Regions from separate parts of the Bacillus sp. 2175 genome, predicted to be linked through region 2. Evidence: predicted binding sites of a transcription regulator. Region 2 holds the regulator's gene; each other region holds the start of a gene.
What was found. Region 2 encodes CtsR, which represses protease genes until heat stress. Its sites were predicted from a motif close to ATGGTCAATAAAGGTCAAACA; they were not measured.

Region 1 (10,007 bases), 460 kb from region 2:
GCGAACCGAAACGCCCTGTTCTAAAAAATTGTTTAAAGGCCTTTTTCGTTGGTGGTTTTATCTGCCTAATCGGGCAACTGATATCAACTTTTTATATTACGTATTTCGATTTTACCGAACGCTCAGCAGGAAATCCAACAGTCGCAACTCTCATTTTTATCTCAATGTTGCTAACCGGATTCGGTGTATACGATCGTCTCGGTCAGTTTGCAGGCGCTGGAACAGCTGTACCTGTCACTGGATTTGGTAACTCTGTTATCTCCGCGTGTATTGAACACCGAACGGAAGGTTTTGTACTCGGTGTCGGCGGTAATATGTTTAAACTAGCTGGTTCTGTTATTTTATTTGGTGTATTTTCCGCTTTCGTCATCGCACTTATTAAAACTATTCTCGTTCAATGGGGAGGGCTATAAATGTTACAAGGACACCGAACGTGGGTATTTGAAAACAAACCAGTCATTATTTCAACAGGGGTTGTCGGTGGACCATTTGAAGCAAAGGGGAACATCCCAGAAGACTTCGATATCCTTCATGAAGATTTATGGCTCGGACAAGATTCCTATGAAAAAGCACATAAAATTTTATTCGAAGAGGCTTGTAGTCGCGCTACTGAAAAAGCAGAACTTCGTAAAGATGATATTCAGTTCGTACTCGCAGGAGATTTAATTAATCAAATTACCCCTACAAGCTTTGCTTGCCGCACACTGGGCACTCCTTATCTCGGATTATTCGGGGCTTGTTCTACTTCTATGGAAGGTTTAGCACTTGGGGCAAGTATCGTAAATGCAAAAGGTGCAAAATATTTATTAACTGGAGCTTCAAGCCATAATACAGCTGTAGAAAAACAGTTCCGCTACCCTACCGAATACGGTGGACAAAAGCCGCCTACTGCACAGTGGACAGTAACCGGAGCAGGAGCCGCTATATTAAGCGATACTGGACACGGTCCAAGAGTAACCTCTGCAACAATCGGCCGAGTGGTTGATATGGGATTAACGGATCCGTTTAATATGGGAGGCGCAATGGCTCCAGCTGCAGTTGATACAATTGAAGCCCATTTACGTGAACGTCAAATTGATGCCTCTTACTACGATTTAATCGTAACAGGCGATCTCGGACATGTAGGACGCGAAATTGCTTATGACTTACTACATAAACACGGAACGAAAGTAACGAGCGAACAATTTCAAGATTGCGGAATTATCATTTATAGAGAAGGACAACCTGTCATAGCTGGTGCTAGCGGACCTGGATGTTCTGCAACAGTCGTGTACGGTCATTTATTAAACCGAATGAAAAGAGGAGAGTTCAAAAAAATACTTGTCGTTGCGACAGGCGCTTTACTATCTCCACTTACATTCCAACAAGAAGAAACGATTCCGTGTATCGCTCACGCCGTTTCGATTGAATTTGGAGGTGCAACGCAATGATTTTTTTCTGGGCTTTCGTCATTGGCGGACTCATATGTGTAATCGGCCAACTTATGTTTGATGTCGGCAAACTAACACCTGCTCATACAATGGCAACACTCGTTGTTGCTGGAGCTATATTAGATGGATTTAATTTGTATGAGCCATTAATTGATTTCGCTGGAGCCGGGGCAACTGTACCTATTACAAGCTTTGGTAATGCCCTCGTTCATGGCGCAATGGAAGAAGCTGCAAAACATGGCATCGTTGGCGTTATTACCGGCATGTTTAAAGTAACGAGCGCCGGTGTATCAGCGGCTATTATTTTCGGCTTCATTGGAGCATTGTTATTCAAACCGAAAGGATAAGAGGTGTTTATATGACTGTTATCGCTAGCGTAAAAACTTGCCTTGCTAGTGTAAGGGGCGCTCAAGCAAGTTTAAGCTCCCTTTCATTAAATTCACAAGACGAAGAATCAAAACGCGTATTTCATGAATGTATGTTAGAAATGGACAGCGTCATCGCTGATTTAAAGGATAGAATTTCAGTATTAGAACGTGAAGAACCTCAATATAAAGGGTTTTAAGTAGACTGGAGGAAACGACTATGTCTCACCTGCCGGAATGGACACTTGTCATTCTTCGCTCTGTATTCATATTAATTATTTTATTCGCTATTACGAAATGGTTAGGGAAAAGACAAATCTCTCAGCTTTCCTTTTTTGAATACATAGCCGGAATGACGATTGGTGACATCGCTGCCCAAGTATCTACAGGGCTCGATTCAAAATTTTTTCACGGCGTCTTTGCGATACTCATTTTCGCTGTGGTACCTTTTTTAACAGGAATCCTCTCTTTAAAGAACAAAACAGCTCGGGACTTCTTTGAAGGGAAATCTACCGTATTAATAAAAGACGGAAAGATACTCGAAGATAACTTAAAGAAAGAAAAATATACGAGTGACGAATTACTGGAACTTCTCCGTGGAAAAAGTGCGTTCAGCGTAGCTGAAGTCGAATTTGCTGTCTTAGAACCGAGCGGAGAATTAAATGTATTATTAAAGAAAGATTCCCAGCCACTTACAGCAAAAGACATCGGTTTAAAAGTACCAAACGAGAAAGAACCACAAACTGTTATTATGGATGGAAATGTACTAGATGAACCTCTTTCAGCAAGCGGACATAACCGCGCTTGGCTACATTCAGAATTAGAAAAACTCGGTGTTGTTATTGAAAATGTCTTCCTCGGTCAAGTGGATTCATACGGACAACTTACTATCGACATTTACAATGACAAACTCCAAATGCCTTCTCCTCAAAACAAACCTTTATTATTAGCATCTTTAAAAAAATGTCATGCTGATCTTGAACTATTTTCCTTAGAAACAAAGTCGAAATCAGCAAGTGAAATGTATAGTAAAAACGCGAAACAAATCGAAAAGATTTTAAATAAAGTAACCTATCTTTTAAAAGACTAATTATCGAAAGAACGCTTCAGTTAAAAGGCGTTCTTTTCTTTTTTCTCCAGTTTTCATAACGTTTAAATTTATGTAATTCGGTTATGATGTTGAAGATACATAAGCAGGGAATTTCGAAAACATAGCGAATATTTCATGGTACAACTACATATTTTTTTGATTTAAAGTGGTTTCGTTTGACCTTTATTGACCATAATTGTATTATAAGACTAAGAAAGCTTTATAAGGAGGAAATAACAGATGAATTTAATTCCTACAGTAATTGAACAAACAAATCGTGGAGAACGCGCTTACGATATTTACTCTCGACTATTAAAAGACCGCATCATTATGCTTGGTAGTGCAATTGATGACAACGTAGCTAACTCAATCGTTTCCCAGCTTTTATTCTTGGAATCTCAAGATCCAGAAAAAGATATTCACATCTACATCAACAGCCCTGGTGGTTCTATCACAGCAGGTATGGCAATCTATGATACAATGCAGTTTATTAAACCACAAGTATCAACAATCTGTATCGGTATGGCAGCATCTATGGGTGCATTCTTACTTGCAGCAGGTGAAAAAGGAAAACGTTATGCACTTCCAAACAGTGAAGTAATGATTCACCAACCACTTGGCGGAGCACAAGGTCAAGCGACTGAAATCGAAATCGCTGCAAAACGTATCCTATTCTTACGTGAAAAACTAAACCAAATTCTTGCTGACCGCACTGGTCAACCACTTGAAGTACTACAACGCGACACAGACCGCGACAACTTCATGACAGCAGAAAAAGCTTTAGAATACGGTTTAATCGATAAAATCTTTACAAATCGTTAATAACTAAAAGCGAAAGCGGCTCGTTTAGAATCGCAGGTCGCTGGAGCTGGATACAACTAAAAGTGGAAGCGCCCTATAATTGGGCGCTTCTTTTATATATTGTTCCCCGCTCACATACCCCATCCAGTATCTCTCTAAATATATCAGCGATTTTTCAAATATATCGACCGCAACTCCGATTATATCGGCGATTATTTTAATATATCGACGTTTCGACATAACTTATCGACTTACCGACAATTCTCGACAAGCACGTACCCCTTAAATACCCCTCCTCGCTAATTCGCACAGACAACAAAAAAGCTATCGCATATACGCGATAGCTTTTTATTGTACATATGCAGCTAATGCTTCTAAAGCCTCTTCTGCATCTGAACCTTCTGTTGTAATTGTTATCATGCTTCCAGTTCCAATTGCTAAGCTCATAATCCCCATTATGCTCTTTGCATTTACTGTCTTTCCATCTTTCTCGATGAAGATATCTGCATGAAAGCGATTTGCCTCTTGTACAAACAACGCAGCCGGACGTGCTTGTAAACCGTTTTTTAATGAAACTTGAACTCTTTTTTGAACCACAGCTCCATTTCCCCTTTAACCTCTTATTTTTTTGCTACCGTTTCCCCCGCGCGTAATTTCTCTGCAATTTCATCGATTTTACGCAAACGATGATTAATACCCGACTTACTAATCTTCCCCCCGGATACCATCTCACCTAACTCTTTCAATGTTACATCTTGATAATCTCTTCGTAATTGTGCAATCTCTTGTAGTTTATCCGGCAATATATCAAGACCAACTGTCTCATCAATGTAGCGTATATTTTCAATCTGCCTTAGTGCTGCACCAATTGTTTTATTTAAATTAGCTGTTTCGCAGTTCACTAAACGATTTACAGAATTACGCATATCACGTACGATTCGAATATCTTCAAATCTTAAAAGTGCATTATGAGCACCTATAATATTTAAAAACTCTGTAATTTTTTCTGCTTCTTTCAAATACGTAATGTACCCTTTTCTTCTCTCCAGCGTCTTACTATTTAAATCAAATCCGTTCATCAGTTCACATATAGCATCATTATGTTCCTTATATAACGAAAAGATTTCTAAATGATAAGATGATGTTTCTGGGTTATTTACTGAACCACCTGCTAAAAATGCTCCGCGTAAATACGATCGTTTACAACACTTCTTCTCAATCAATTCTTGTGATATATTTCGAATAAATGAAAAGTCATCTCGAACAATATGAAGATCAGCTAATATTTCGCGAGACTTCTCAACAAGCCGCACAATATATACATTATTTTTCTTCAATCGCATTTTTTTACGAACAAGTAATTCTACCGTCACGTCATATCCTTTTTTCAAAAGCGTATAAATCCTTCTTGCAATTGCCGCATTTTCCGTTTGAATATCGATAGATAGACGACGGTTTGAAAAAGAAAGCGACCCGTTCATTCGAAGTAGCGCTGATAATTCTGCTTTCTCACAGCATTCCTTCATCTCAAGATTCGTCAACTCTTTCTTTGTTTCTGATGCAAATGACACAGTCAACACCTCCTTATACGATTATTGCGGAACAAAATTCTTGTCCTATATGAATGAGGAGCGCTACCTCAAACGAGGCAACGCATATTTATAACAATGAATATAAAATCGAAGCTAACTTTAACGTATCATGCCTTACAACATGATCATCATACTTCGCTAATCCCTCTTGAATAACATCAATATTATTTTCAACAAAACGTTCTTCATCCACTACAACTGGTGTAGACATTTCTTCATCATATAACTTACGTAATTCACAAGGAATCTCACGGTTATTTACAATTGCAGTATTGATAAATGGTTGCCCTAAATGATCGTGTAACGCCTGCACATGATCAAAAGCAGTATATCCCATCGTTTCACCCGCTTGTGTCATAACGTTACATACATATACCTTCTTCGCCTTTGCAGCAAGAACTGCGTCTCCAATTTTGTTAACAACTAAATTGGGTAATATACTCGTATACAAACTTCCTGGGCCGAAAACAAGTAAATCAGCTCGTTTAATCTCAGCCAACGTTTCATGCAATGGCTCTACATCTTCTGGAGTTAAAAAGACGCGATTAATCTTCTTTCCGTAATAAGGAATCTTTGATTCACCTGTTACAATTTCTCCATCTTCAAGTTCCGCATGAAGTACCGCACTTTGATTCGCTGCTGGTAATACACGTCCTCTGACATTTAATACTTTACTTGTTTCCGTAATTGCATGGAAAAAGTCTCCTGTAATCGAGGTCATACCTGCCAATAATAGATTTCCTAACGCATGACCTTTCAGTCCGTCTCCTGTTGTGAAACGGTGCTGAAATAAAGCTTCCACCAGTGGCTCTACATCCGATAACGCAACAAGTACGTTACGGATGTCACCTGGAGGTGGAATTTCTAACTCATCACGTAATCGACCCGAACTGCCACCATCATCAGCGATTGTAACAACTGCTGTAATATCAACAGGATATTGCTTTAATCCTCTTAATAAAACTGAGAGTCCAGTTCCGCCTCCCATGATGACAATTTTAGGTTTTCTCTCTTTTTTCATCCCTTAATGGCCCTTTCTCTTCTCCACATCACGATGAGATACATGAACACTATACTCTGGTTTCAAATGTTTCCCAAGGTATTCTGTAAGCGTAACAGAACGATGCTGTCCACCTGTACATCCAATTGCAATTACAAGTTGACTTTTGCCTTCTCTTTTATAATGAGGCAGCATGAAAGTAATCAGATCCGTCAACTTCTCTAAAAACTTATGTGTCTCATTAAATTTCAGTACATACGAAGAAACTTCTTCATCTAGTCCTGTTAATGGCTTCATGTGTGGAATGTAATATGGATTTGGTAAAAAACGAACATCAAATACTAAATCTGCATCAATTGGAATACCGTACTTAAATCCAAATGACATAACATTTACACGAAATGCTTGCTCAGTTTCTGTTGAGAACAAGTGAACAATTTTTTCACGTAATTCTTTCGGTTTTAAATCCGATGTATCAAGCACAATATTCGCTCGTGCCTTCATATCTGTTAATAAATTGCGCTCTGCTTCGATTCCCTTTAACGGCAAACCAGTTGGTGCAAGTGGATGCGAACGTCTCGTTTCTTTATAACGAGTTACAAGCGTACTATCTTTCGCATCTAAAAATAAAATATGAGGAATAATCCATGTACGTTCTGATAAATCATCAAGTGCTCCCCATAAATGTTCGAAAAACTCTCGGCCACGTAAATCAATACCAAGTGCCACTTTATTCATTTTCCCTTTTGAATCCGCCATAAGCTCAATAAACTTTGGCAATAACATCGGTGGTAAATTATCTACACAAAAATATCCTAAATCTTCAAAACTTTGTAAAGCTACTGTTTTTCCAGCTCCAGACATCCCTGTAATAATTACCATTTTTATATCATTATTCTCTGTCATCGTATCCTCTCCTTGACGGTTTAACTCGGATCTAATCGATATGAAAGCAACTCAAAATCTGGGGTATATACAAATGTACCGTAGATTATGCCATTTCCTTTAATTAAATAATCAATAATGTGATAATCTCCTGGCGCCATTGCTAAATCATCAATTTTATCAAATGTATGCCAACCAATGATGCCTTCTTCGCTCTCTAGTTTGTTTTCTCCTGCAAAATCTGTCGCTAAAAAGGAGAACATCATCCATTCAGAAACAACTTTATCACCTTCTTGGATGACAAAGGTGAAGACCCCCTTTAACGCTGGGTTTTTCAAATAAATACCTGTTTCTTCGCGATATTCGCGAACAACGGAATCTCTTACAGTCTCACCACGCTCCATTTTCCCGCCTGGTGCAACCCACCAATTCCGGCGAGGTTTTTGGAGTAAGAGTACTTCATTATCTCTAATTAACACACAGTTTGTCACTCTTTGCATGTTTCTTCACCTCAGCTACTTGCAGTAAAATTCCTCACTGCATACTTCTTTCATTATACTATCAAAAACAGTTTGCTACAACGAAGGAGCCAGTCCTCTTTCGCTAAGCATATGCTACTCAGCAATTTTAAAAAAGCTTTCTATAACAAGCAATGTAAATGCTTAGACTTTTAATGAATAGCATGAAAAATCCCCTTAACGCTTTTTATCGCCAAGGGGATTAAAGTACTTATTTCTTACCGAAATAAGTAACAATCGCAAATCCTAAAATAAAGGTAATGATTGAACTTATAATTGAAAATCCACCAGTCGGAATCCCAGGGAATACAATTACAATCGAACCGATTACAAGTCCAATAATTGCCGCAAATGTCATACTTTTATAACGATCTAATAAAAAACTAATGCCTTTACTACTTACAACAAATCCAACCATAACACCAGCACCGATAACCACGATTAAAGGTAAGTTAAGTGTAGTTAAAGCGTTAATTGCTGTTGGATACACACCAATAATTAATAAAATAAACGATCCACTAATCCCAGGAAGCAGCATTGCCATACTAGCCATCCATCCTGCGAAAAATAAACCAATTGCATTTACAATTGTTAAAGTCGTAATTGGATCTGCTGCCTTATCTGGTTTAAAGAAAGCTGTAATCGCAACAAGAATTGCTGCAACTATTAATAAAACGATGTGCTTACCTTTAAACGACGACTTTGCATCAGCTTCCCTCATTAACATCGGTAATATACTAATAATTAAACCGAGGAAGAAAAATTGAGTCGGTTCATAATGATTTGCAAGTAAATATTTAATAACGTGACTTAACGTTAAAAATGCCGCTGCCACACCAGCTGCAAGGGGAATTAAAAATCCTAAATGTTTTTTCCATTCACGACTAAAGAATCCACTAATTGCCGCAAGCAATTGTTCATAAATCCCTAACACAACAGCGATTGTACCGCCGCTCACACCAGGAATTAAATCACTAACGCCCATACAAAATCCACGATATATATTACGCCATTCCATACTGAATAAATTCCTCATTTCTTATAGTGATTTTTTCCGTAAAGTCCAGTATATCAATAAGAAAGCTTATAATCCTTATATTTTTTGACAAAACTTTGACATTTTCACACAAAAAAAGAAGAAAGCTCCTGTCGGTAGCTTTCTTCTCACAAGGTATATTATCCCTTATTTTTCTGATACAGTTTTTAATTCCTCTAATAATTCTTCTACGTAATGTTGTGCACTTTGCGCTGCAATACTACCGTCACCTGTTGCAGTTACAATTTGACGAAGCATTTTTTCACGAACATCACCAGCTGCGAAAATACCAGGGATTTTCGTTTCCATACGCTCGTTCGTTTCAAGGTAACCATTTTCATTTGTAATACCTAGTTCAACAAATGGTTTTGATAAAGGTAACATACCGATGTATACAAATACGCCGTCAGTTTTGACTTCTTTCTCTTCTCCACTATTTACGTCCACAAGTGTTACACTTCCTACTTTACCACTTGCTTCGTTGATTTCTTTTATAGTGTGATTCCAAATGAAATCTACTTTTTCGTTTTGGAAAGCACGGTCTTGTAAAATTTTCTGTGCACGAAGCGTGTCACGACGGTGAACGATCGTTACTTTTGATGCGAAGCGTGTTAAGAACACACCCTCTTCAACAGCAGAATCTCCGCCACCAATTACGATAAGCTCTTTTCCTTTAAAGAATGCTCCGTCACATACTGCACAATATGATACACCGCGGCCGCCAAGTTCTGTTTCACCCGGTACACCAATTTTTTTATACTCTGCACCGCTTGCAACGATAATTGCACGTGCTTTATATTCTTTTTTACCAGCAATAATTGTTTTGTATTCTTTACCATCGATGACTTTTTTCACATCACCGTATGCATATTCAGCACCAAATTTCTTCGCATGCTCAAACATTTTATTTGATAAATCTGGTCCTAAAATAGACTCATAACCTGGGTAGTTTTCTACATCTTCCGTGTTTGCCATTTGGCCACCTGGAATACCTCGCTCAAGCATTAATGTGCTTAAATTTGCACGAGATGTATATACTGCAGCTGTCATACCAGCTGGTCCTGCACCAATAATAACGACATCATAAATTTTTTCTTCTGACACACTATTCACTCCTATCCATTCCTACACAATTAAGTTACCCTCATTATACTGTTAGCATCATTTTTTTCCCAATGATTTGCTTATCTTATGTGTGCGTACGCTTAACAGCTTGCACATACTTTCGGACAGTCGCTACAGATACATTATATACATCTCCAAGCTCCGACTGTGTCATTTTATTTCCTT
Region 2 (10,007 bases):
AAATCATTCGTAGAGTGCAAAGGCATAAGGGAGCTTGACTGCGAGACCTACAAGTCGAGCAGGGACGAAAGTCGGGCTTAGTGATCCGGTGGTTCCGCATGGAAGGGCCATCGCTCAACGGATAAAAGCTACCCCGGGGATAACAGGCTTATCTCCCCCAAGAGTCCACATCGACGGGGAGGTTTGGCACCTCGATGTCGGCTCATCGCATCCTGGGGCTGTAGTCGGTCCCAAGGGTTGGGCTGTTCGCCCATTAAAGCGGTACGCGAGCTGGGTTCAGAACGTCGTGAGACAGTTCGGTCCCTATCCGTCGTGGGCGTAGGAAATTTGAGAGGAGCTGTCCTTAGTACGAGAGGACCGGGATGGACGCACCGCTGGTGTACCAGTTGTTCTGCCAAGGGCATAGCTGGGTAGCTATGTGCGGAAGGGATAAGTGCTGAAAGCATCTAAGCATGAAGCCCCCCTCAAGATGAGATTTCCCATAGCGTAAGCTAGTAAGATCCCTGAAAGATGATCAGGTTGATAGGTTCGAGGTGGAAGCATGGTGACATGTGGAGCTGACGAATACTAATAGATCGAGGACTTAACCATATAATATGTAGCAATGTTATCTAGTTTTGAAGGAATATGCCTTCATAGTTTGGTGATGATGGCAGAGAGGTCACACCCGTTCCCATACCGAACACGGAAGTTAAGCTCTCTAGCGCCGATGGTAGTTGGGACCTTGTCCCTGTGAGAGTAGGACGTCGCCAAGCAACTAAACACGAGTCAAATGACTCGTGTTTTTTCGTGTTTTCTTTTATAATCCATAGTAATTAAAAAAATGTGCTTAAATAATTACTATTTTGATTAAATGCAGGGGAATGTGGCTAGGATAGTGAATAAGCAAAAGAGTTGCAAATTTTATTAATACGTATATAATTAAAGTCAAAGATAGTCAAAGTCAATAAAGGTGGCGGATAAATGAGAAATATATCTGATATCATTGAGCAATATCTAAAGCAAGTTATTGACTTAAGTAATAATAATGTGATTGAAATCAAAAGAAATGAGATTGCGGATCGATTCGAGTGCGTACCATCTCAAATCAATTATGTAATCAATACCCGTTTTACATTAGAAAGAGGATTTGTAGTAGAAAGTAAACGTGGTGGAGGAGGTTACATTCGCATTATAAAAGTCAAACTGCATGATGATATAGACATTATTGATCAAATGCTTCATATGATTGATCATAGCGTTGCACAAGGGAATGCAGAGAGTATGATTATACGTTTATTAGAAGAGGGAATCATAACAGGCCGTGAAGCAAAACTAATGTTAAGTGTACTAGATCGTTCTGTATTATCAATGGATATTCCTTCTCGAGATGAACTTAGGGCTCGAATATTATGCGCAATGTTAAGAACACTGAAATATAAATAAATACAGCTTTTGTAAAAGAATGATAATTAAGATAGGGCAGTTAAATATTGTAGAAGTTTTGAAAAAGAGCATGTACTTTTATCTAAATGGATTAAGGAAAGAGGACAATCTAGTAATGTATGAAAAGTATCATGAGGTAGATCGTTCCTGTTGTAAAGGTGGGGATATTGATGACTTGTCAAAACTGTAATATAAGACCAGCAACTTTACATTATACAAAAGTAATCAACGAGAAGAAGGCGGAAGTTCATCTTTGTGAGCAATGTGCAGAGCAAAGTGGCTATACGTCTTTCTTTCAATCATCACAGTCTAACTTTTCATTTCATGATGTATTTGCTGGTTTATTACACGGTGAATCAACAATGTTTGGAGAAGGAAAAAACGGGTTTTCAAATACAAATACAATAAGATGTCCAGGTTGTAAGATGACATACGAACATTTTACAAAGGTGGGACGCCTTGGTTGTGCTTCTTGTTACGATACATTTAAAGGACACTTAAACCCATTGTTAAAACGACTTCATGGTGGACATACAGAACATTGTGGAAAAATTCCGGAACGAATGGAAGGAAATATCCACTTAAAGAAAGAATTAGATGAACTAAAACTTATTCTGAAACAATATGTACAGAATGAGGAGTTTGAGAAAGCTGCTGAGGTAAGAGATGAAATTCGAGGGCTTGAAACTCAGCTTAGTGAGCATAGAGAGGGGGAGTAGTTCTATGTCACTGGACAAAATTATGAATGAAGCGATTAGTCCATGGATGAAGGGGGATGGCCCTGATTCTGATATTGTTTTAAGTAGTCGAATTCGTTTGGCTCGTAATTTTAAGCAATATCAATTTTCTACTATGCAAAACGAAGAGGAAGCTCAAAAGGTTCAAGAATTATTTAAAAAGAAATTTATAAATAAAGCGGTAGAGCCCTTTGGGAAGTTTGGACTATTAAAAATGAATGAATTAACGCCTCTTCAAAGGAGAGTTTTAGTCGAAAAGCATTTAATTAGTCCAAATCTAGCAGGGACTGAATATGGAGCATGTCTGTTATCAGAAAGCGAACACATTAGTGTGATGCTTAATGAGGAAGACCACATTAGGATTCAGTGCCTATTTCCAGGACTACAGTTATCAAAGGCGCTTCAAAGCGCCAATCAAATAGATAATTGGATTGAGAAAGAGGTTGAATATGCTTTTGATGAATCACTTGGATATATTACGAGTTGTCCTACTAACGTTGGTACAGGATTAAGAGCTTCTGTAATGATTCATTTACCAGGGCTGGTTTTAACAAAAAGAATTAGCCGTATTATACAAGTAATTCAAAAATTAGGTTTAGTAGTAAGAGGAATATACGGTGAAGGTAGCGAAGCGTTAGGTAATATATTTCAAGTATCAAATCAAATGACGCTAGGGAAATCCGAAGAAGATATTATTGCAGATTTAAAGAGTGTCATGCAGCAAATTATACAACAAGAAAAATTGGCCAGAGAATTAATTGTACAAAATTCGAGTATTGAGCTTGAAGATAAGGTTTATCGTTCTTACGGTATACTAGCAAATAGTCGTTTAATTCAATCTGCAGAAGCGGCAACTTGCTTATCGGATGTACGACTTGGTATTGATCTAGGATATATAAAAGGTATATCGAGAAATATTTTGACTGAGCTAATGGTTCTTACGCAACCAGGTATTTTACAACAATACGCAGGAGGACCTTTAGGACCAGAAGAAAGAGATTATCGAAGAGCAACCTTAATCCGTGAGCGATTACGTATTGAAAAAAACTAAGCGCAAGTAGGAGGCGATTTCTATGATGTTTGGAAGATTTACAGAAAGAGCACAGAAAGTATTAGCTTTATCTCAAGAGGAAGCAATTCGCATTGGGCATAATAATATTGGAACAGAACATATTTTACTTGGGCTTGTACGCGAAGGTGAAGGAATTGCAGCAAAAGCGTTAATTGCTCTTGGATTGAGCCCGGAGAAAGTGCAAAAAGAGGTAGAAGCGTTAATTGGACGTGGAACAGAAGCTTCTCAAACTGTACATTATACACCTCGTGCTAAAAAAGTTATTGAATTGTCTATGGATGAAGCGCGTAAGCTAGGACATTCTTACGTTGGAACAGAACATATTTTACTTGGCTTAATCCGTGAAGGTGAAGGTGTAGCGGCACGTGTTTTAAATAATTTAGGCGTCAGCCTTAACAAAGCAAGACAACAAGTGTTACAACTTCTTGGAAGTAACGAGGCAAGTTCAGGTCACCAAGGTGGTTCATCGACAAATGCCAATACACCGACACTAGACAGTTTAGCGCGCGACTTAACAGTTGTTGCACGTGAGAATCGTTTGGATCCTGTTATTGGACGTAGTAAAGAAATTCAACGTGTAATTGAAGTGTTAAGCCGTAGAACAAAAAACAATCCAGTGTTAATTGGAGAGCCTGGTGTAGGTAAAACAGCAATTGCTGAAGGGTTAGCACAGCAAATCGTAAATAATGAAGTTCCTGAAACGTTAAGAGATAAGCGTGTTATGACACTAGATATGGGAACAGTGGTAGCTGGGACGAAATATCGTGGTGAGTTTGAAGATCGTTTAAAGAAAGTAATGGATGAAATACGTCAAGCAGGGAATATTATTCTATTTATTGATGAACTTCATACATTAATCGGTGCAGGTGGAGCAGAAGGTGCAATCGATGCATCAAATATTTTAAAACCATCTTTAGCACGCGGAGAATTACAATGTATTGGTGCGACAACTTTAGATGAGTATCGTAAATATATTGAAAAGGATGCAGCTTTAGAGAGACGTTTCCAGCCAATTCATGTTGATGAGCCGAGTCTAGAAGAATCAACTCAAATCTTGAAAGGTTTACGCGATCGTTATGAGGCCCATCACCGTGTGTCTATTACAGATGATGCAATTGATGCAGCTGTGAAACTTTCCGATCGTTATATTACGGATCGTTTCTTACCAGATAAAGCAATTGATTTAATTGATGAAGCTGCTTCAAAGGTTCGCTTACGTTCTTATACAACACCACCAAACTTAAAAGAGCTTGAAGTGAATCTTGAGGAAATTCGAAAAGAAAAAGATGCGGCTGTACAAAGTCAAGAGTTTGAAAAGGCTGCTTCCTTACGTGATATGGAACAACGCTTACGTGAGAAATTGGAAGATACAAAGCGTCAGTGGAAAGAACAACAAGGAAAAGAAAATTCAGAGGTTACGGTAGAAGATATTGCAAATGTCGTTTCTACATGGACACGTATCCCTGTTTCTAAACTTGCACAAACAGAGACTGATAAATTATTAAACTTAGAATCCATTCTTCATGATCGTGTCATCGGCCAGGATGAAGCGGTAGTGGCTGTAGCGAAAGCTGTTCGTCGTGCAAGAGCAGGACTGAAAGATCCGAAACGTCCAATTGGTTCATTTATTTTCTTAGGACCAACAGGTGTAGGTAAAACAGAATTAGCAAGAGCATTGGCAGAATCTATGTTCGGTGATGAGGATGCAATGATTCGCATTGATATGTCTGAGTATATGGAGAAACATTCAACTTCTCGCTTAGTTGGTTCTCCTCCAGGATATGTTGGGTATGAAGAAGGCGGACAATTAACAGAGAAGGTTCGTCGTAAGCCGTATTCAGTTGTCCTATTAGATGAAGTAGAGAAGGCGCATCCTGATGTATTTAATATTTTACTACAGGTATTGGAAGATGGTCGTTTAACTGATTCTAAAGGACGTACAGTTGACTTCCGTAATACGATTGTTATTATGACGTCTAACGTTGGTGCTGAGGCGTTAAAACGTAACAAACATCTTGGATTTAACGTACAAGATGAAAGTCGTGATTATTCGGATATGAAAGGTAAAGTAATGGATGAGCTGAAAAAGGCATTTCGTCCAGAATTCTTAAACCGTATTGATGAAATTATCGTATTCCATATGCTTGAGAAAAAACATATTCAAGAAATTGTGACTCTTATGGTAAATCAGTTAGTGAATCGCTTAAAAGAACAAGAAATTGAATTGCAATTAACAGAAGGGGCGATTGCAGCTATTGCTGATAAAGGGTTTGATCGTGAATATGGTGCTCGTCCACTACGTAGAGCAATTCAGAAGCATGTAGAAGATAGACTATCGGAAGAACTTTTAAAAGGTGCTATTGAGAAAGGACAAAAAGTTATCTTTGATGTAGAAGGGGAAACATTTGTCATTCATAGTGCTGAAAAGGTAAAATAAGTATAGACAAACTAAGAGGGCTACGAGATAGCCCTCTTTCTTGTACGAGAAGGTCAAATGTTTATAGATGAAAGCGAAGTGAAATATAAAAAGATATGGCTAAAAAGAAAACAAAATTCACATGTCAAGAGTGTGGTTATCAATCACCAAAATATATGGGTAAATGTCCAGGGTGTGGTCAATGGAATTCGCTTGTTGAAGAGATGGAACCCGTTGTATCATCCAGACGCCTAAATTATGCAAATGCAATTCAAACAGAAGTAACAAAACCAAGACGTCTTACAGAAGTAGAAACAAAGTCTGAGGCACGTATTGAAACAAAATTTCAGGAGTTTAACCGTGTACTAGGTGGCGGAATTGTAGATGGATCTTTAGTACTTATTGGTGGGGACCCTGGGATTGGAAAATCAACGTTATTATTACAGATTTCCTCGCAATTAGCAGATGCTTCATATGATGTATTGTATATATCAGGTGAGGAGTCAGCAAAGCAGATTAAACTTCGTGCAGATCGTTTACATGTAAATGGTAGTAATCTATTTGTTGTATCAGAGACAGATTTACAGCGTATTGCAGCACATATTGAAGAGATGAATCCTGCTTTTGTTGTTATTGATTCTATTCAAACGATACATTTACCTGAGGTGACATCAGCTCCTGGTAGCGTGGCGCAAGTACGTGAATGTACAGCAGAATTAATGAAACTTGCAAAAACAAAGGGAATCCCAATTTTCATCGTAGGACATGTGACAAAAGAAGGTGCAATTGCGGGGCCGCGTATGTTAGAACATATGGTCGATGCAGTTCTTTACTTTGAAGGAGATCGACACCATACATATCGTATTTTACGAGCTGTAAAGAATCGTTTTGGTTCTACGAATGAAATGGGTATCTTTGAAATGAAAGAACTTGGCCTTGCAGAAGTCTTAAATCCTTCTGAAATTTTCCTTGAGGAAAGACCAGTTGGAGTTGCAGGTTCAACAGTAGTTGCCTCAATGGAAGGAACAAGACCAGTTTTAGTAGAAATACAGGCATTAATTTCCCCTACTAGTTTTGGAAATCCTCGAAGAATGGCGACAGGAATTGATCATAATCGTGTCTCGCTTATTATGGCGGTACTAGAGAAAAGAACAGGTTTACTATTACAAAATCAAGATGCGTATTTAAAAGTAGCTGGTGGTTTGAAATTAGATGAACCGGCAATTGATTTAGCTGTTGCCTTAAGTATAGCTTCAAGTTTTAGAGATAAATCTACGGCACCAACTGATGCGGTAATAGGAGAAGTTGGATTAACTGGAGAAATAAGAAGAGTATCAAGAATCGAACAACGTGTACAAGAAGCAGCTAAATTAGGATTTCAACGTGCTATCATTCCTAGAAAAAATTTAGGGGGGTGGACAATTCCAGAGGGGATTGAGGTTGTAGGTGTTTCTAATTTAGGAGAAGCGCTTCGTTTGACATTAGGAGGCTAGGCTATGGAAGAAAATAAGCAACGTGTCAAAAGTATAATTAATATTTTACAGCTCGTGGCCCCGGGAACACCACTGCGCGAAGGGATAGATAATGTACTTCGTGCACAAACAGGGGGACTAATTGTTCTTGGGTATAATGAGCAGATTAAAAGCATTGTTGATGGTGGTTTTCATATTAATTGCGCATTCTCTCCTGCTAGTTTATATGAATTAGCAAAAATGGATGGAGCACTTATTTTAAATGAAACTGGAAGTAAAATTTTAATTGCAAACGCACAGTTAGTTCCGGATTCATCTATTGATTCTATTGAAACAGGTATGCGTCACCGAACAGCAGAGCGTGTAGCAAAGCAGACGGGCAGCCTTGTTGTGGCCATTTCACAAAGACGTAATGTAATTACGCTATATCAAGGGAACTTACGTTATACACTAAAAGATATAGGTGTCATTTTAACGAAGGCAAATCAAGCAATTCAAACGCTAGAAAAATATAAGGCTGTATGGAATGACGGCATTACGAATTTGGGTATTCTAGAATTTGAAGAGGTCGTTACAATGTCCGAGGTGGTTCACGTTTTACATAGTGTTGAAATGGTGCTGCGTATAAAAAATGAAATATTGAGCTATATTCATGAGCTAGGAACAGAAGGTAGGTTAATTCGTTTACAGCTTACAGAATTACTAGCTGATTTAGAGGCAGAGGCAGCATTGTTAATTAAAGATTATCACCAGGAGAAAACACAAGACCATCATCAAATCTTGAAAAAGTTACAAGATCTTGCAAATACACAACTTTTAGAGGATAGTGATTTAGTTAAATTACTTGGGTATCCAGGACAAACAAGTTTAGAAGAAAGTGTGACACCTAGAGGGTACCGAATCACAAGCAAGATTTCTCGTGTTCCGCCACTTATTATCGAGAATTTAATTAATCGATTTAAAACATTGCAAGGTGTTTGCCGAGCAACTATTAATGAATTGGATGATGTGGAAGGAATTGGAGAAGTGAGAGCGAAGAAAATACGAGAAGGTCTAAAAAGAATTCAAGAGCATCTCTATATGAGTAGACACAATTAAGAATATTACATTGATTCTATAATATAACGACACTAGAACATTTTTGGTATATGATATGATATATTGGTAAATAAAACTATTTACAAAAAAACACGTCCGCTTTTGCATTCGGCGTTTTGATTAGCGAAACAATGGTTAATAATGAGTAGGAGGTGGTTGGATGTTAAAACGGATTGTACAGCTCTTCTTTTTAGTGATCGGGGGAGCGTTAGGGATTTACTTAATCCCAAAAATTATTAATGTATTAGATATCGGTGCGGTTCCTTTGTTGGAAGGATCGTATGTTCGTGCAATTATTGGTGCAATTATTTTATTTTTAACAACATTTTGGCTTGTAGATTATATTGTTCAACTTATTAAGCATATTGAAGAGGCTCTTGTAAAGGCGCCTGTAGCAGATGTTTTATTTGGTACATTAGGATTAATCTCTGGTCTTATTGTTGCATATTTAATTTTGATACCAATTCGTGAATTTACAATTCCAGTTATTAGTACGGTGTTGCAAGTGTTCTTCACCCTTTTACTTGGATATTTAGGATTCCAAGTAGGATTTAAAAAGAGGAATGAATTGCTAGGATTATTTACATTACCCCAACGCGGAGGTAAGAAGAAAAACAATAGTGAGAATGAAGAGGTAGAGGTCGAAGCAGAAAAATCTACGACTCATTGGAAAATTCTCGATACGAGTGTAATTATTGACGGACGTATTGCAGATATTTGCCAAACAAAGTTTTTAGAAGGAACAATTGTCATTCCGCAATTCGTATTAGAAGAGCTTCAGCATATTGCCGATTCTTCAGATGCTTTAAAGCGTAATCGTGGCCGCAGAGGGCTAGACATTTTAAATCGTATTCAAAAGGAGATGCCAATTCCGGTAGAAATTTATGAAGGCGATTTCGATGATATCCAAGAAGTAGATAGCAAGCTTGTAAAGTTGGCAAAAATCACTGGTGGAACTGTAGTAACAAACGATTTCAATTTAAACAAAGTTTCTGAATTACAAGGGGTTACGGTGTTAAACATTAATGATTTAGCTAATGCGATTAAACCAGTCGTACTCCCTGGTGAAGAATTAAGTGTTTATGTTGTGAAAGATGGTAAAGAACAAAATCAAGGTGTTGCATACTTAGATGATGGTACGATGATTGTAGTAGAAGATGGTAGAGAGTATGTGGGTTCACAACTTGACGTACTTGTTACTAGCGTATTACAAACATCGGCTGGTCGTATGATTTTTGCAAAACGTAAATTGCTAGAAAAAGCATTATAAGTAGAGGATTATTAATATGTATACATTAATTATTCCGGCAGCGGGCCAAGGAAAACGAATGGGTGCTGGTAAAAATAAGTTATTTTTACTTATAGATGAAGTACCAATTATTGTGCACACATTGCGTGCTTTTGAAAAAGATAAAGCGTGCAAAAGTATTATTATGGCAATTAACGAAGAAGAACGCCCGTATTTTGAAGAGTTAATGCAGAAGTACCAGATTGAAAAGCACGTACAATTTATTCAGGGTGGAGCCGAAAGACAAGATAGCGTATATAACGCACTTCAGTATGCGAGTGGTGTCGAATATGTTCTTGTGCATGACGGGGCGCGCCCGTTCGTAACGAATAAAGTGATTCGCGATGTATTAATTGCAGCAGAAAAATATGGAGCTTCCATTTGTGCAGTGCCAGTAAAAGATACTGTTAAGAAAGTAGAGCAGGGTGTTGTTGTAGAAACGGTAGAGCGATCTCAACTTAACGCTGTACAAACACCACAAGGATTCTCTGTTTCTCTT
Region 3 (10,007 bases), 870 kb from region 2:
ATGCCTTTAATTTCATTCGTTGTAAGAGGTTTGAATAAAATAATTTCATCAACACGGTTTAAAAATTCAGGGCGGAAATGTCCTCTTAATTGTCCCATTACAAGATCTCTTGATTCCTCTTTAATCGAACCATCTTCTTCTAATCCATCTAGTAAATGAGCAGATCCAATATTTGAAGTCATAATAATAACTGTATTTTTAAAGTCCACTGTACGACCTTGCGAATCTGTAATGCGCCCATCATCTAACATTTGTAATAAAATGTTGAATACTTCTGGATGTGCTTTTTCAATTTCATCTAATAAAACAACGGAATATGGTTTACGTCTTACCGCTTCTGTTAATTGACCACCTTCCTCATATCCTACATATCCAGGAGGTGCACCAATTAAGCGTGACACTGCGTGTTTCTCCATATACTCAGACATGTCAATGCGAATCATTTGCTCTTCACTATCGAATAAAGACTGCGCTAACGTTTTTGCAAGTTCTGTTTTACCAACACCTGTTGGTCCTAAGAAGATGAAAGAACCAATCGGGCGGTTCGGATCTTTAATACCAGCGCGAGCACGAAGAACTGCGTCTGACACTAAGCTTACTGCTTCCTCTTGTCCGATGACACGCTCTGATAAGATTTGCTCTAAGCGTAATAATTTCTCGCGTTCACCTTCCACGAGTTTCGCAACAGGAATACCCGTCCAGCGTGAAACAATATCTGCAATTTCTTCTTCACTTACTTCCTCACGTAATAAACGATTTTCTTGTTTATTATGCGCGCCCATTTCTTCCGCTTCTTTTAACTCTTTTTCAATTGCTGGAATTTTCCCGTGACGAAGTTCGGCTGCTTTATTTAAATCGTAATTACCTTCTGCTTCTTCTAATTCACGACGCAGACGTTCTAAATGTTCACGTAAGTCACGAACTTTGTGAATGTCTTCTTTTTCTTTCTCCCACTTTGCTCTCATACCACTTGCAACTTCTTTTAAATCCGATAATTCACGTTGCAATGTTTTTAGACGCTCTTGGCTACCACGATCCGTTTCTTTTCCAAGAGCCGCTTCTTCAATTTCCAGCTGCATAATGCGGCGCGTTACTTCATCTAATTCTGTTGGCATAGAATCGATTTCTGTACGAATTGTTGCACACGCTTCATCAACAAGGTCAATTGCTTTATCAGGTAAGAATCGATCTGAAATATATCGATCTGATAAAACTGACGCTGCTACAATCGCACGGTCATGAATATTTACACCGTGATAAATTTCAAAGCGTTCTTTTAATCCACGTAAAATTGAAATTGTATCTTCAACAGTTGGTTCTTCTGCTAATACTTGTTGGAAACGTCTTTCTAGCGCTGGATCTTTCTCAATATATTTGCGATATTCATCGAGCGTCGTCGCCCCGATACAATGCAGTTCACCACGCGCAAGCATCGGTTTTAACATATTTCCTGCATCCATGGCTCCTTCTGTTTTACCAGCTCCAACTATTGTATGAAGTTCATCAATGAATAATAAAATGCGTCCTTCACTCTTTTTAATTTCATTTAATACAGCTTGCAGACGCTCTTCGAACTCACCACGGAATTTCGCACCAGCTACGAGTGCACTCATATCTAACGCAAAAATCGTTCTATCTTTCAATCCTTCAGGTACATCCTTTTTCACAATACGCTGGGCTAGCCCTTCAACGATTGCTGTTTTACCAACACCTGGCTCCCCAATTAAAACCGGATTGTTTTTCGTTTTACGTGAAAGAATACGGATTACACGTCGTATTTCACTATCACGGCCGATTACAGGATCGATTTTCCCTGCTCTCACTTCCGCCACTAAATCACGACCATATTTTTCTAACGCTTCATAAGTTGCTTCTGGATTTTGACTCGTCACTCTTTGATTCCCCCGAACTGTCATTAAAGACTGTAATAAGTTATCTTTCGTAATATGCAATCTTGTAAATAATTGATTTATATCGCCTTTTTCTTCAGAAAAAGCAAGCAACACATGTTCTACTGAAATGTAATCATCCTGCAGTTTTTCTGCTTCTTTCCCTGCTCTTACAAGCAGTTGTTGCAGAGCGCTCGTTACATACAATTTTCCAACTTCTGCACCGCTCCCCGTTACAGAAGGTTTCTTTTTAATTAAACTTTCAGCACCTTGCTTTAATGCTTCTATATCAACATTCATTTTTTGAAATATACGTACTGCTAATCCATCTTGCTCTTCTAATAATGCAAGTAATAGATGAACAGTATCCACCTCTTGGTGATGATGAGATACCGCTAAAGATTGGGCACTCATAATCGCCTCTTGTGTTTTTGTTGTCATTTGATTTAAGTCCATCTTTACAGCCCTCCAAAAGTTTGACTTTCTTTGACCTTTGATTTGATTATACGCCAACTGACTTTTTTATACAATAATTTTGCCTATGTATTTTCAAACTTATTATTTGAAAAAGAAAAAGAGAGCATTCATTATACTGCTAAAAAATACGGTAAATGAAATTACAATGTGTAACGACAAAAAAGCCGCAATAATGATTGCGGCTTCTGTTACGGTTTTCTTTTATATGTCCACTGGCGGTTATGATTCGTGTTATCCGGAAACTTTTCACCGGCAGTTAATTTCACCATTTGCGGATCTTTCACCATACTTCCCGTTTCACCAATTTCTACGTAAATGCCATCATTCGGCGCTTTTTGTCCAGAACGAAACCTGCGATTTTGTCCCATCTTCATTCTCCTTCCATGACGTCTTGCCTCATTAGTATATCCATTTTAAAAGAAAGCTTTTCTGTCATGTTTAGGAAACAGTACTACATCTCATTCTTGTACATATATATGAATGACACAAGCGTAAGCAGGGATTTCTTTCCTACTTGTAGAAAAAAAAAGAAACCAACCTACTCTAGGCTAGTTTCAAAGGAGAGTCAAACATATACGAGAAGATTACATGTTCATTATATGCCTCACCACACGAGCAATGTAACCCTTTTCACAATTTGTACATAATGAAAGAAACATTGTTTGAACTTTCTAAAAAGATGTTGACTTTTCTTAATTTCCAACGATAAATAGTAGACACCACAGCACTTTGAGACGTAAGATGGATATATAGTGAAATTTCCATCTATGGTGATTTCACCGAGCCTAACCTCTTATTTCTGCATATTAAAAACGGAAATACAGATAGATACAAAAAAATTATTATAAGAGGTGAAATTATGAACAAACAACATTTAATCGCATTAGACTTAGACGGCACTTTATTAACAGACAACAAAATAATTTCCACTCGAACGAAACATACAATTGCAAAAGCAAAGGAACAGGGACATATTGTTGTTATTTCAACAGGACGTCCATTCCGTGCTAGTTACGATTACTATAAAGAACTTGATCTTAACACACCTATCGTAAACTTTAACGGCGCTTACGTACATCATCCTCTTGATTCAAACTGGGGAACACATCACTCTCCTCTTGAGCTAGCAACAGCGCAAGAAATTGTCCGAGCTTGCTTTGATTTTGGCGTAAAAAATATATACGCGGAAGTAATGGACGATGTGTATGTTCGTGAAATTGATGAAGATAAAAAACATATTTTCGAATTCGGCTCTCCTAAGATTTTTACCGGAGACTTATTAAATATTTTAAACGATCATCCAACTTGCTTATTAATTGACGCACATGACGAGCATTCTACTGCAATTCGTCAACATTTAACGGATATGCATGCGGAAGTAATCGACCATAGAAAATGGGGCGCACCTTGGCCGATTATTGAAATTGTGAAAAGCGGATTAAATAAAGCAGTTGGATTACAAAAAATTTCTAGTCATTACAACATTCCACAAGAGCGCATTATCGCTTTCGGTGATGAAGATAATGATTTTGAAATGATTGAATTTGCTGGTCATGGCATCGCAATGGGAAATGCCATCCCTGAATTAAAATCACTCGCAAACCATACGACGTTAACGAACGAAGAAGATGGTATTGCTTTATATTTAGAAGAGGTTCTTGGGTTGTAATCTAAAAATTCCCTACTTATAGTTTCCTGCCAAATGTCCATACTATAAGTAGACGCATGAGACATTGCGTCGATTGTTTTCAGCTAAATAAAGGGGGTTTTTCGAATGGGTAAAAAGAACAAATCAAAACGTTTTATCCAACAAGGAGCCGATGCTGTTATGAAGCATGATGCAAGATTCCCGTACAGAGGTACATTAGCTGAGGCAGAAAAAGCAAGAAGTAACTCTTCTTTTGGAGGGGTTTAAATGGGGAACTTACTATTCCAACAAGCTAGAGATGCTGTTGAAAATGCCGTATCTTGTTCAAGCGGTACTGAGCAACAAGATCTCGTGTATAGAGCAAAAAATGCTTTGCAATCCGCTTACGCAAACTCTTCAACTGCTGAAAAAGTTCAGCTCCGTGAAATGCAAGAGCAATTGCAAAACATTACGAATTTACATTAAAAAAGAGGACCAACTTTGGTCCTCTTTAATCTTTCCGAAACAATCCGAACACCCCAACTGTTTGCAGTATATTTGTAAATGCACCTGGGTCCACTTGTCTAATAATCCTCTCTAATTCGTATAACTCGTAACGGGTAATAACCATCATTAACATTTCTTTATTTTCATTCGTATAAGCACCTGTTGCTGGTATCGTTGTAATCCCTCTTACTAATCGCGAGTGAATCGCCTTTCTTACGTCTGCCCCATTCTTCGTAACAATTAATGCTGTAATCTTTACATGACGAGTATGAATTGCATCAATAATTCTCGTTGATACATATAAAGTCACTAGCGTATACAACGCTTTTTCCCATCCATATACATAGCCAGCAGCGATAATGATAATTGCATTAAAAAAGAAAAAGTATGTACCGACAGGCTTATCTTTTATTTTTGATAAAATCATGGCGATAATATCTAATCCACCTGTAGAAGCACCCCACTTTAAAGCAATCCCTACTCCAATTGCCGAAATAATCCCGCCAAAAATCGCATTTAATATGATATCATTCGAAACCGCTCTAACAGGGATGATTTCTAGAAACAGAGTCATAAATATAACACAAAGAAAACTAAAAAAGGTGAAGGCCTTTCCAACCTTTTTCCACGCTAAAATAACGACAGGAATATTAAATAAGCTAAACAATACTCCCGTAGATATGTGAATCGATAAAAAATCACCTAATATTTGTGATAATAATTGAGACAATCCAGCAAAGCCGCTCGCATACACTTTTGCTGGCGTTAAAAATAAATTCATCCCAATCGCGTTTAATAAACCTGCGATGATTACAACGATTAACTTCTTTATAAGTTCAGTATAATTCAACTTCAAATCCATTTCGAATCCACCTTTACCCTTCATAAATGCACCGCTATACATAGTCTTTACGAAAAAGGAAATGATAAACGTACAACGTTTAGAAATGGAGTTGATACATATGCCACATACGAGTGATAACGACAAAAAAGCACGCGATAATAACGCAAAACGCACACAAAAAAATGAGCAAGAGCAAAAAAATGAGCAAGAGCAAAAAAATATTCAGCAAGGTAAACGTGCATACTCTAAAAAGACCGATCACCTTTGATTCCATCGTACATCAACAATTATGTTGATGTACTTTTTTACATTTTAAAGGAAAAAAACATTAAAAATTCACTTCATGTTCACTTCTATATTCTACAATAGCGATAACATATTCGGATGAGGTGTTGGCATGAGAGGGAAACATATTTTCATTATTACTGCACTAATAAGTATATTGATGTTATCTGCTTGCGGACAAAAAAACGGCTCAGCTACAGTCGCTACAGCAACAGACTCGACCATTACAAAGGATAACTTCGAAAAACAATTGAAAGATCGTTACGGAAAAGACATGCTATACGAAATGATGGCACAAGACGTCATCACAAAAAAATATAAAGTATCTGATGAAGAGGTAAATAAAGAAGTAGAAAAAGTAAAAAAACAATATGGAGATCAATTCAAAAAAGTATTAGAAAATAATGGTTTAAAAGATGAAGAGGATTTCAAAAATCAAATTAAGTTCAAACTTGCTATGAATGAAGCGATTAAGAAAAGCATTACAGAGAAAGACGTAAAAGACCACTATAAGCCAGAAATTAAAGCGAGTCACATTTTAGTAAGTGACGAAAATGAAGCGAAAGAAATAAAGAGTAAACTAGATGCTGGTGCTTCATTTGAAGAATTAGCAAAACAAGAATCACAAGATCTACTATCAAAAGATAAAGGCGGAGACCTTGGATACTTCAATTCAGGTACAATGGCTCCTGAATTCGAAAGGGCTGCCTACAAACTAAATGTTGGACAAATTAGCAATCCCGTAAAATCATCAAACGGTTATCACGTTATTAAATTAACTGATAAAAAAGATTTAAAACCTTACGATGAGGTAAAAAACTCTATTCGCAAAAACTTAGAGGAAGAACGTACTGCTGATCCTGTATTCAGCAAAAAATTGTTACAAGAGGAATTAAAAAAGGCAAATATTAAAATAAATGATAGTGATTTGAAAGATACATTTACTCTTGTTTCTCCGCAAGGAAATTAAAAAAGCACAACCTTATTTTTTTAAATAAGGTTGTGCTTTTTAATCTTTCATCAATATTTCCAACTTTTTCTTCAAGCTTTTGTAATGCCAATTGATGTGATCTAATTCTATCTCCACTTCAATTAGCGCATCTATTAATTCTTCTTTAGACTGTTGTGAGTTCATAATATTTTCAAGTAATTGTTCGAATCTTTCAGTGCTCTCATATATATCATGTAAATCAACTGCTGCTATTTCGTGTTCTTTTTCAAGGGATAATACCGAGAGACTCTTTATCAATTGTTCCAGTACATTATCTTGCATTTTCGTACCTCTCTTTCAATATCTCATCATCATAAGAAATTATAAGATATACTGCGTTATAAAATTTCATATACACACCTTTTCGTCAAAGCGTATTACCCACACTTATTTTTGTTTAATAACTCAGATATCTAATCCCGGATAGCCCCTAAATATTAGGGCATTCATTCAAGCCCATTGCTAATTATCATACTTCCAATTATCCATAAAGTTTCTATTTCACGGATGCTCTCTAGTTTCTTTATACTCATCAATAATATATCCTGAATAAGCAGTAGCCTGCCTCTCATATCCAATTCTCGTTAGTCTTATATCATTAATCCATTGAAAATAATGTGTTAGTTCATGCGCAATAGTAAACAAATATCCTCCCAAAGCGTCATCTTTCCCTCTTTTCTCTAGCTCATCGTAATAATCTCCTGTCGAAATACGAATATACGGCTCATCATTTCGATCAAATGGTTCAAAGAAAGTACCATAGACCAACTCACCATCCATCGCCTTTATTTTATATGAAGATTTTACATAAATAGGTACTCTAATTGGAAAAAAATATTCTCGGCGTATCCATTTACAAAACTCTTTAATAGCTCTTCTCACTTCAGGATCAACATCTTTATCGAATTTTACTCGTAGTCCCATGCGATGACTCTTCTCTTCTAGATTATAATATTTCCGCCAATTTGTTAGTATCCAAATATGCATATAATCATCCTAATTATTTTATATTTTTAATACTGTCAGCGTTGTAAAAATTCAAAACACAGTGTAAAAGCTATCACAATTTTATACATAAAATGAAACTTTAATCAGTGATGATCTTACTGCCCGGCAAATAGCAGGATAGGCAGTACAAACACTGCGATAAATCTCTTATATTCTTTTAGCCTTTTTAATGAATCACATAAGAAATACTACAATCAAAATCTCACTTAAAAAACTACATAATAATTAACCATATATTTTTAAAACTTTATAACATACCTCTTCTATAACTTTAGTTTCCATCCTGCCTACTTCTTTCACAATATCTACCTTATAGAGCGAATACATTATTAAAAATAAAAAGAACTATCCCTTCTCTTAAAAATTCAGAGAAAGAATAGTTCTTTTTTCATCCACCTTATTTCTTAAAGTACGTCCAACCTTCTTCTTGGTAAACCTTTTCTTCTTTCATCAACTTACCAAGTGCGCGCTTAAATGCAGCTTTACTCATGTTAAAGCGTTCTTTAATATCTTCTGGATGGCTCTTATCCCAAAACGGCATTGCTCCGCCTCGTTCTTCCATATATGCATAAATTACTGCAGCATCATCTTCCATTCCTTCTTCTTTACGAGGAAGAAGTGAAATGTTAATTGTACCGTCATCTTTTACGTCAATAATACGGCCCGTTACACGCTGACCGATGCGGACTTGTTCTTTTCTTTCTGTATGGTGTAGGAAAGCACGGAAATGCTCATCCGTTAGTATGAATGAACCAACTTGAAGTGAACGATATACACGTCCGTTTACGTTTTTATTACGCATAGATGGCGTTGCATCTACGATAATTTCTTGCATATCACTGTCTCTTGCCGGAAGAGCAATTAAACGATCACGATTCGTTAATTTTAACGTACAATATAATTCGTCGCCTACTTCTGGCCATACCGGCATATAAATCGGGAACTCATCAGCTGGAATTAGTATATCTTTTGACACACCAATATCAACAAACACACCTAAACTAGGAATAACTTCTACAACCTTTACCCAGTTCCAATCATAAGTTGTAATAATTGGTTCCTTCATTGTTGCTGAAATACGATTTTGGTGATCAAGGTATAAGAATACATCAATCGTATCGCCTTCTTCAATTTCTCCAGCCACTTCGTTTTTATGTAGGAAAATTTCTTCTTCTTCATTCCCAACCATATATCCGATTTCCGTTTCGCGTAAAACAGTTACCTGTTCAATCGATCCTATTTGCAAATACATATTTTTTAATTCCCTTCTATATATATAAAATTATCTTTTTTATCATTCCAAACAAAAGTTAATTATAACATGATTTTTCCTATATTTGTCCAACTGCCCAAAATTCACTATAATAAAATGAGGTTACATGAATATAAGTACGAAAACACTTAAGTCTAGACTCGTTTTCAGCTATACTTTAGTATGTACAGTACATAAAAAGATTAGAAATTTATTTGGAGGTGCTAACTATGGCAAAAGATAGTTCTTTTGACATCGTTTCGAAAGTAGAATTACCTGAAGTAACAAACGCAATTAATATCGCATTAAAAGAAATCCAGAACCGATATGACTTTAAAGGAAGTAAAAGTGATATTAAATTAGAAAAAGAAGTACTTGTTTTAACTTCTGATGACGAGTTTAAATTAGAGCAAGTAAAAGACGTTCTTATCTCTAAACTTGTAAAACGTAACGTTCCAATTAAGAACTTAGATTACGGAAAAGTTGAAGCTGCAACTGGCAACACTGTTCGCCAACGCGCAACACTTCAACAAGGTATCGATAAAGATAACGCGAAAAAAATTAACAACATCATTAAAGAAATGAAATTAAAAGTAAAAACACAAGTACAAGATGATCAAGTACGCGTTACAGCAAAAAGCCGTGATGACTTACAAGCAGTAATCGCAGCTGTTCGTAGCGCTGATTTACCAATCGACGTACAGTTCATTAACTACCGCTAAAAAGAAAACTCCTCTTAATTAGAGGAGTTTTCTTTTTTGTCTTGTAGAGACAATATTACGAGAACAAACTATAGAAAAAGGTATATGCGGTGAAAATCGCTAAGTGAACAGGGTCTAACCATACGCACACTTTACAAGTGACCGTATGATTAAACTAGGCCTTATTGTAGAATTTGTTTTATACATGTATTTAGCAGACCTTATTGAAAATAAGAAAAAGACACCTCAAGACGTTTCCCCCTTCGATTTGAATTACTTTTCTTAGTAACTACACCCTAGACCAAAGTCATCTTAAAAATCGCTGTAACTCATAATTCCTCCCCCCGCCAAAACGTAACAATTTATGAGTATAAGAATATTTCCCAACCTTTAATGTATTGTAAAATTAATAAGGAACTTAAAAAA

Region 1: the regulator CtsR is predicted to act here: its motif matches at 3,059-3,079, upstream of clpP (ATP-dependent Clp endopeptidase proteolytic subunit ClpP).
Region 3: the regulator CtsR is predicted to act here: its motif matches at 2,363-2,383, upstream of clpB (ATP-dependent chaperone ClpB).

The regions. Positions count from the first base shown of each region.
Region 1 is NZ_CM173819.1:4,897,001-4,907,007, forward strand. Features, by position in the region: gene spoVAC (stage V sporulation protein AC) at 1-413, shown strand, start outside; gene spoVAD (stage V sporulation protein AD) at 414-1,430, shown strand; gene spoVAE (stage V sporulation protein AE) at 1,427-1,777, shown strand; gene ACXKY9_RS25665 (DUF1657 domain-containing protein) at 1,789-1,995, shown strand; gene ACXKY9_RS25670 (DUF421 domain-containing protein) at 2,016-2,885, shown strand; gene clpP (ATP-dependent Clp endopeptidase proteolytic subunit ClpP) at 3,126-3,707, shown strand; gene ACXKY9_RS25680 (HPr family phosphocarrier protein) at 4,035-4,283, opposite strand; gene whiA (DNA-binding protein WhiA) at 4,307-5,257, opposite strand; gene ACXKY9_RS25690 (gluconeogenesis factor YvcK family protein) at 5,346-6,299, opposite strand; gene rapZ (RNase adapter RapZ) at 6,303-7,184, opposite strand; gene ACXKY9_RS25700 (NUDIX hydrolase) at 7,205-7,663, opposite strand; gene ACXKY9_RS25705 (DUF368 domain-containing protein) at 7,893-8,699, opposite strand; gene trxB (thioredoxin-disulfide reductase) at 8,865-9,821, opposite strand; gene ACXKY9_RS25715 (tetratricopeptide repeat protein) at 9,907-10,007, opposite strand, start outside.
Region 2 is NZ_CM173819.1:91,669-101,675, forward strand. Features, by position in the region: rRNA gene ACXKY9_RS00500 (23S ribosomal RNA) at 1-591, shown strand, start outside; rRNA gene rrf (5S ribosomal RNA) at 640-755, shown strand; gene ctsR (transcriptional regulator CtsR) at 964-1,425, shown strand; gene mcsA (protein-arginine kinase activator protein McsA) at 1,596-2,144, shown strand; gene mcsB (protein-arginine kinase McsB) at 2,149-3,213, shown strand; gene clpC (ATP-dependent protease ATP-binding subunit ClpC) at 3,236-5,671, shown strand; gene radA (DNA repair protein RadA) at 5,767-7,143, shown strand; gene disA (DNA integrity scanning diadenylate cyclase DisA) at 7,147-8,220, shown strand; gene ACXKY9_RS00540 (PIN/TRAM domain-containing protein) at 8,381-9,490, shown strand; gene ispD (2-C-methyl-D-erythritol 4-phosphate cytidylyltransferase) at 9,507-10,007, shown strand, end outside.
Region 3 is NZ_CM173819.1:964,888-974,894, reverse strand. Features, by position in the region: gene clpB (ATP-dependent chaperone ClpB) at 1-2,345, opposite strand, end outside; gene ACXKY9_RS05310 (YjzC family protein) at 2,555-2,734, opposite strand; gene ACXKY9_RS05305 (Cof-type HAD-IIB family hydrolase) at 3,226-4,035, shown strand; gene ACXKY9_RS05300 (hypothetical protein) at 4,141-4,281, shown strand; gene ACXKY9_RS05295 (DUF3813 domain-containing protein) at 4,282-4,479, shown strand; gene ACXKY9_RS05290 (YitT family protein) at 4,505-5,362, opposite strand; gene ACXKY9_RS05285 (DUF3941 domain-containing protein) at 5,463-5,612, shown strand; gene prsA (peptidylprolyl isomerase PrsA) at 5,742-6,599, shown strand; gene ACXKY9_RS05275 (hypothetical protein) at 6,639-6,902, opposite strand; gene ACXKY9_RS05270 (hypothetical protein) at 7,122-7,607, opposite strand; gene ACXKY9_RS05265 (CvfB family protein) at 8,026-8,880, opposite strand; gene ACXKY9_RS05260 (YajQ family cyclic di-GMP-binding protein) at 9,111-9,602, shown strand.